One region of the Paenibacillus riograndensis SBR5 genome, then DNA from elsewhere that is predicted to be linked to it. Evidence: predicted binding sites of a transcription regulator. Region 1 holds the regulator's gene; each other region holds the start of a gene.

Region 1 (2,273 bases):
GCTGAGCTGCTGCAGGCGCAGAAAAAGAACCCGTTTATGAAGCTGTCGGTTCCCCAGGCGGTCATCCGGTTCAAGCAGGGCTTCGGCAGACTGGTTCGCACTGCACAGGACCGGGGAATTGTTATTGTATATGATACCAGGGTTATCGAATCTTATTATGGAAAGTACTTCCTGTACTCACTCCCTGGACCCAAAATGGAGCATATGCTCACCGATCAGATGGTCCCGCGTATCGCCGAATGGCTTGAAGACGGCAGTGTGTCCTGATTCCACTATACGTTCAAATTTAATTATTTAGAAATTATGATTTTTTCTGTTGCGGAGAAGGTGTGCGCCGCAGGGGCTAGTCCAGAAATAACGGCAGAAATGCCGTTGTTGGAGCGTTGAAGGTCGGCTAGTCCAGAAATAACGGCAGAAATGCCGTTGTAAGAGCACCGCAGGCTGGCTAGTTTGTTCATGGATGTTGTACAGAGAATCATTCCTTAGGCGCCTTCTGTTTTGAAGGGGCGCCGGGAATGATTACTAATTAGCTGCAGCTCTTTAAATTTAAGGTTACGCTAACAATACTTTTAGGAGGAGAAAATATGAAATCGGATAAAATATCAGAGGCCGTGGTGCGCAGGCTGCCTGTGTACCTGCGTTTCCTGAACGATCTCCAGAAGCGTGAAATCTCCACCGTGTCTTCGCAGGAGCTGGGACAGAAGCTGGATCTGAATCCGGCGCAAATCCGCAAGGATTTGGCCTATTTCGGCGATTTCGGCAGAAAAGGCATCGGTTACGATGTATCGTATCTGATTGAGAAAATCCGCCATATCCTGAAGCTTGACCAGCAGATCAATGTGGCACTCGTGGGTGCAGGTAATCTTGGACACGCTTTATCCAATTACAATGCCTATTTGAAGGACACGATGAAAATCACCGCGGTCTTTGATTCCTATCCCCCCAAGATCGGGCAGAAAATCAACTCGCTGACGGTTCAGCCTATGGAAGAGCTGGGGAGCACAATCCGCGAGCAGGGCATCCGCATCGGCATTATCACTGTACCGGACAGCGAAGCGCAGAACGTTGCAGATATCCTGGTGGATTCAGGCATCGAGGCAATCCTCAATTTTGCACCGGTGATTTTGAAAACGCCTGCCAACATCCGGATTCATGCCGCTGATTTTACTACTGATTTGCAGAGCTTGGCTTATTATTTGCATGATGGAAAGGACGAGGCGGAAGATGAGCAGCAATAAAACTGTAATTGTAAATGGGCGTTTCCTGGTGCCGGGAACGGCGCAGCCTGTCCTTAGCGGTTATATGACTATAGAAAAGGATCTCATCACATACATAGGAGAAGTCAAGCCTGTCATAGAAGAAGGTACTCAGACCATTGACGGCAGCCGTCTGCTGTTCATGCCGGGTCTGGTCAATACCCATGGCCATACGGCGATGTCCCTGCTGCGCGGCTACGGGGATGATATGGTGCTGCAGAATTGGCTGCAGGAAAAAATGTGGCCTATGGAAGAAAAATTCACCGGAGACGATGTCTATTGGGGCACCGCCTTGTCTGTGCTGGAAATGCTGAAAGGCGGCACAACCACCTTCCTGGATATGTATGACCACATGGACCGTGTGGCCGAGGTTACCGAGCAATCAGGCATCCGTGCCGTGCTGATGCGCGGGGTGATCGGGCTCTGTCCGGAGGACGTGCAGAACCATAAGCTGGCGGAAGCGGTTGCTTTTGCGCGGAACTGGCACGGAAAAGCGGACGGAAGAATCACAACGATGATTTCACCGCATGCCCCGTACACCTGTCCGCCGGAGTTTTTTGTGAAGTTTGTGCAAGCCGCCCATGATCTGGACCTGCCTATGCATACCCACATGTCGGAAACCCGGCGGGAAGTCGAGCAGAATGCGGCCGATTACGGTTTGCGTCCGGTGGCGCATCTGGAGAAGCTGGGAATGTTCACCCGCCCGTCCCTGGTCGCTCATGGTGTTCATTTGAACGATGAAGAGATTGAGATTCTGGCCCGTTACCATGTAGGGGTATCCCATAACCCGGGCAGTAATCTGAAGCTGGCGAGCGGAGTAGCCCGGGTTCCTGAGCTGCTGCGTGCAGGAGTCACGGTATCGCTTGGCACCGATGGCGCGGCGAGCAATAATAATCTCGACATGTTTGAGGAGATGCGCCTTGCCGCCTTGATCCACAAAGGCGTGAGCGGTGACCCGACGGCGGTTCCGGCACAGGAAGCGCTGCTGATGGCGACTGAATACGGCGCACAGTCGAT
Region 2 (2,273 bases), 2.9 Mb from region 1:
ACGTGCACGCTTTGCGGCGGATGGCAGTTCTGCACCGTGCGTCCAATGACCGCCTTGGTGCGGGCAAAAATACGCTCTTTACCATGCGAGAAGTAGCGGACTACGTCATTTTCGTCAATAAACGTCAGGTCGACCGGCAAATGGTTCAGCACTGTTTCCAGCTGATGCAGCGACAACAGACCCGTTTCGAAGCGGATAAAGCCCTGAGGAGCCACTCCTCCCTCCTGCGCTGGCGCTGCAGCGCCTTCCGGTTCCGGGGCACGCTCAGGAATCCATTCCTGCTCGGGCGCAGCCAGGCAGAAGCCAATTTCATCGCTTTCGCGGGCGATTTTGACCCATTCATCCTCAGTCAGTTTGTCGAGCGCCATCGGCAGCAGGATGTTTTCTTCCTTAAAAATCATTTCATTTACTTCCTGAATAATGTTCGCCAGCAGAGCACCAAGCTCCTCGGCTTCCCCGTTGTAAGAACTGAGCGCGGCTTTGGCCTGCTTAATCATGCTGCGGATACCGTCATCCACTCCCCACATCACCTTGGTGGGACCATAGATGCCGTATTTCTCAAGATAGGGAAACAGCAGATTCTCTTTGCGGCTGTAGTGCTTGTCGAGATCGAGCAGCAGGCTCAGATCCTCCAGCAGCTTGAACCTCATCTCTTCCGTGCCGCTTCTTAGGAATTTATCGGTATGAAGCTGGAGGCGGAAGTTCACAAGACGTTCAATCTCGCGGTTCTCCAGCTTGAAGGTGTGTACGGGATGCCCCGGCTGTTCCTCCGGTTTATTGGACCGGTGAATCTCCTGGATCGACCCTTTGAAAATGGCCGTGTGCACAGAGCACAGGCGCTGCACCTCCTCTACAGGAATCCCCTCTTCCGTCATCAGTGAATGCTCCATAGCCGAAATTTCCGCTACCGTAACATCGCCTACCGCTTCTGCAAAACGCGCCTTGACTTCCTCCACACTTTTTCCGGCATGCAGCTCCTTGATAATTTCCCTAAGCATGGCTTGGCGGCGTGTCTGCTCGGGAACATCCACTTCCCGGTTGTTAATCAGTTCGCTCATTGTACTCTCTCCTTTATTCACATAATCTCGAAGCCATGGCGTTCAAAAGCTTGCCGGACGATTTCGCGATTCATTTTCTTCATTGTGATTCCTTTGGACAGGGTCATGAACCGGCCTGCCGTCTGCAGCATGCCTGGCTTGGTGATATCGCGGAACCCCAGCTCCACCATAATATCTACGACCTCCGGATAACGGCTGACCAGCTCAAATATGGACTCATCCATGTTAAGGCCTTTGCTCATTGCGCTCTCCTCCTGCAGCTTAACCTCGGGCTAATTGATAACCTTTCTCAACACCAGCTTAGCATAGGGCACAGAGGCGGATTGTGATTGCAATCACAAATTCATAAACTTAATAACACTGACCAAATGATTGAATTGCCACGTGGATACGGAATGACATGTATATAGAAAAAAGCTGTCCCCTCCGCATGTTATAGCGTCGGAAACAGCCTCTTGGAAAGGTTGCTGCAGGTTATAGCATTCTGCTCAGCCTGGACGAATTGCGGATATCGTGCGAGATCCGCATGCTGCAAAATTTGGGGCCGCACATCGAGCAGAAATGCGCTGTTTTGGCGCCTTCCGCCGGAAGCGTCTCATCATGGTACTCCAGCGCGCGTTCCGGGTCCAGCGACAAGTGGAACTGGTCTCGCCACCGGAACTCGAACCGCGCCTTGGAGAGTGCGTTGTCCCGATCCTGCGCGCCCGGATGCCCCTTGGCCAAGTCAGCGGCATGTGCAGCGATTTTGTAAGTAATGACACCTTCGCGCACATCGTTCTTGTTCGGCAGGCCCAGATGCTCCTTCGGGGTAACGTAGCAGAGCATCGCTGTCCCGAACCAGCCGATCATTGCCGCACCGATTGCCGATGTAATATGGTCATAGCCGGGGGCAATATCCGTGGTCAGCGGACCGAGTGTGTAAAAAGGCGCTTCCCGGCAAAGCTCCAGCTGCTTATCCATATTCTCCTTGATCCTGTGCATCGGCACATGGCCTGGACCTTCCACCATCACCTGAACGTCATGCTTCCAGGCCAGCGCCGTCAGCTCCCCCAGCGTCTCCAGTTCAGCAAACTGGGCCTCATCATTGGCATCGGCGATGGAGCCCGGGCGGAGTCCGTCTCCCAGGGAAAAGGCGACATCATAAGTTTTCATAATCTCGCAAATCTCCTCAAAATGCGTATATAAAAAGTTCTCCTGATCATGGGCAAGGCACCA
Region 3 (2,273 bases), 330 kb from region 1:
TGGGAATATTAATAATCGCAGTAACGGGCGGCTGCTCTTCGGTGCTTGACGCCCAGAACGAAGGGAACAACGGCGGAGCCGGGAATGCAGGACCTGCGTTTTCGGTGCGTGTCGGTGACAGCGAGCTGGCCGGAAGCTCGGGGGGACAGATAAGCGAGGCTTATAAGGATGGCATGCCGCTGATTGAACTGCTCAAGAGGAGTGGGGTAGCCACATTGGCGGAAGATGGGAACAGCCTCTTGACAGTCAACAAAGTATCTCTGAGTCCCGAGTGGATTTGGGGAATACAATTGAACGGCAAAAAAATATTGGATTGGAACAGCAGCGTTGACCGCAGCGACAGCATCCTTATTGCGGCAGAACCCAAGGCAGCCGGGGCCGAGCAGCAGCCGGTCATTTTTACTGTGAATGGCGGAAGCGAGCAGCCGGAAATGACTCATTCGTATGTGCTGCCGTATTCTGAGGATCTGTCCGTCCGGGGTGTGCTGAAGAGCAGCGGTATGGTTCTATTGGCCGAAGACAATAAGACAGTGATCAGCATAATGGATTATAAGCCGCTCAGCAATGAGGCATGGACACTGAAGGTCAACGGCAAGCAGCTGCTGGACAGTGGAATCGATATGAAGCTTAGGCCCCAGGATACCTTGGAGGTAGCACTTGTGCTGCGTTAGTGGAAGAGTATAACACCAGATTTCTTTTGCTTATATGCTCGGGAATCTGGTATTTTTTTGTCCAAAAAGGCAAATGGTTAACTCACTGAAATTATGTGAAAATCTTCACATTTAATGTGATTGCAATCACAAAGCCTGTTCGAAAATCACCAGTATAATTTCACTATCAGATGTATTGTGATGAAATGCAGATGGTTTGAGGAGGGGCACAACAATGACAGTGGAGAGAGAAAAGCTAGTACTCATTGGTAACGGTATGGCAGGTGTCGGGACGGTAGAGCAGATTTTGAAGCTTGGCGGCGCTTATGATATTACTGTATTCGGCAGCGAGCCGCATCCCAATTACAATCGGATAATGCTGTCCTACGTGCTTGAAGGAAGTAAAACCATAGAAGAAATCGTGCTGAATGACCGCCAGTGGTATGCGGATCACAATATTACGCTGCACACAGGAACGACCGTGGTCCGAATCGATGAAGCGGCACGGCAGATTATCACAGATAACGGGATGTCGGTTCCTTTTGACAAGGCCATCATTGCTACAGGGTCCAATTCGTTCATTCTGCCTGTACCGGGCAGCGACAAGGAAGGGGTAGTGGGCTTCCGCGATATTGCCGATTGCGATGCAATGATTGCCGCAGCCAAGACGTACCGCACGGCGGCAGTGATCGGCGGCGGACTGCTCGGACTGGAAGCAGCCAAAGGGCTTGTGAACCTCGGCATGGATGTTACAGTCGTACATCTGCTGGAGGATCTGATGGAACGGCAGCTGGATCACAATGCTTCAGCTATGCTTCAGGCGGAGCTTGCGCGCCAGGGCGTGAAATTTGCCATGGGCAAACAGACGGTTGAACTGACCGGGGACGAACGTGTCAACGGACTGCGTTTCAGTGACGGAACGGAGCTGGCAGCGGATTTTGTCGTTATGGCTGTTGGGATTAAGCCGAATACGCAGCTGGCCAGAGAGAGCGGCATTACGGTTAACCGCGGGATTGTCGTTGATGATTATCTGCAAACCTCGATCCCGGGTGTATATTCCGTCGGCGAATGTACAGAACACAGAGGAACCTGCTACGGTCTGGTAGCACCGCTGTTCGAGCAGGGAAGTGTGCTTGCGAAGCACCTCTGCGGCGTACCGACTCAGCCTTATGAAGGATCGGTTGTAGCCACCAAGCTGAAAATCTCCGGAGTGGATGTTTTCTCTGCCGGTGAATTCACGGAAACCGCTGAGCATACGGTCATTTCGGCCAAGGATGAATGGAAGCGGACCTACAAGAAGATTTTGCTCAAAAATAACATTATCGTCGGTGCAGTGCTGTTCGGTGATGTTACGGAATCGGCAAATCTGCAAAAGCTGGTGAAGCAGGGTGCAGAGATGACCGACGAGATTTACAGCGAGGTTATGGGCACCGGCTGCTGCGGCGGAGGCGGAGCCAAGAAGGGCTTGTCGGTAGAGACGATGGCGGATGAAGAGATTGTCTGCGGCTGCAACGGCGTGACCAAAAAGGCCATTGTAGATGCCGTTACGGAGAATGGCTTCACGACTGTGGATGAGATCAAGGCCTGCACCGGAGCTACCCGTTCCTGCGGCGGCTGCAAGCC

What was found. Region 1 encodes Rex, which represses fermentation and respiration genes when NADH is low (regulators of the CRP and FNR family bind a similar motif). Its sites were predicted from a motif close to TTGTGAAATATTTCACAA; they were not measured.
Region 2: the regulator Rex is predicted to act here: its motif matches at 1,382-1,399, upstream of PRIO_RS00835 (DUF1858 domain-containing protein).
Region 3: the regulator Rex is predicted to act here: its motif matches at 765-782, upstream of nirB (nitrite reductase large subunit NirB).

What each region holds. Positions count from the first base shown of each region.
Region 1 covers NZ_LN831776.1:5,156,918-5,159,190, reverse strand. The annotation lists gene dinG (ATP-dependent DNA helicase DinG) at 1-267, shown strand, start outside; gene PRIO_RS21840 (redox-sensing transcriptional repressor Rex) at 585-1,238, shown strand; gene PRIO_RS21835 (amidohydrolase) at 1,225-2,273, shown strand, end outside.
Region 2 covers NZ_LN831776.1:172,392-174,664, reverse strand. The annotation lists gene PRIO_RS00840 (DUF438 domain-containing protein) at 1-1,058, opposite strand, end outside; gene PRIO_RS00835 (DUF1858 domain-containing protein) at 1,076-1,300, opposite strand; gene thiC (phosphomethylpyrimidine synthase ThiC) at 1,533-2,273, opposite strand, start outside.
Region 3 covers NZ_LN831776.1:5,483,430-5,485,702, reverse strand. The annotation lists gene PRIO_RS23335 (hypothetical protein) at 1-671, shown strand, start outside; gene nirB (nitrite reductase large subunit NirB) at 886-2,273, shown strand, end outside.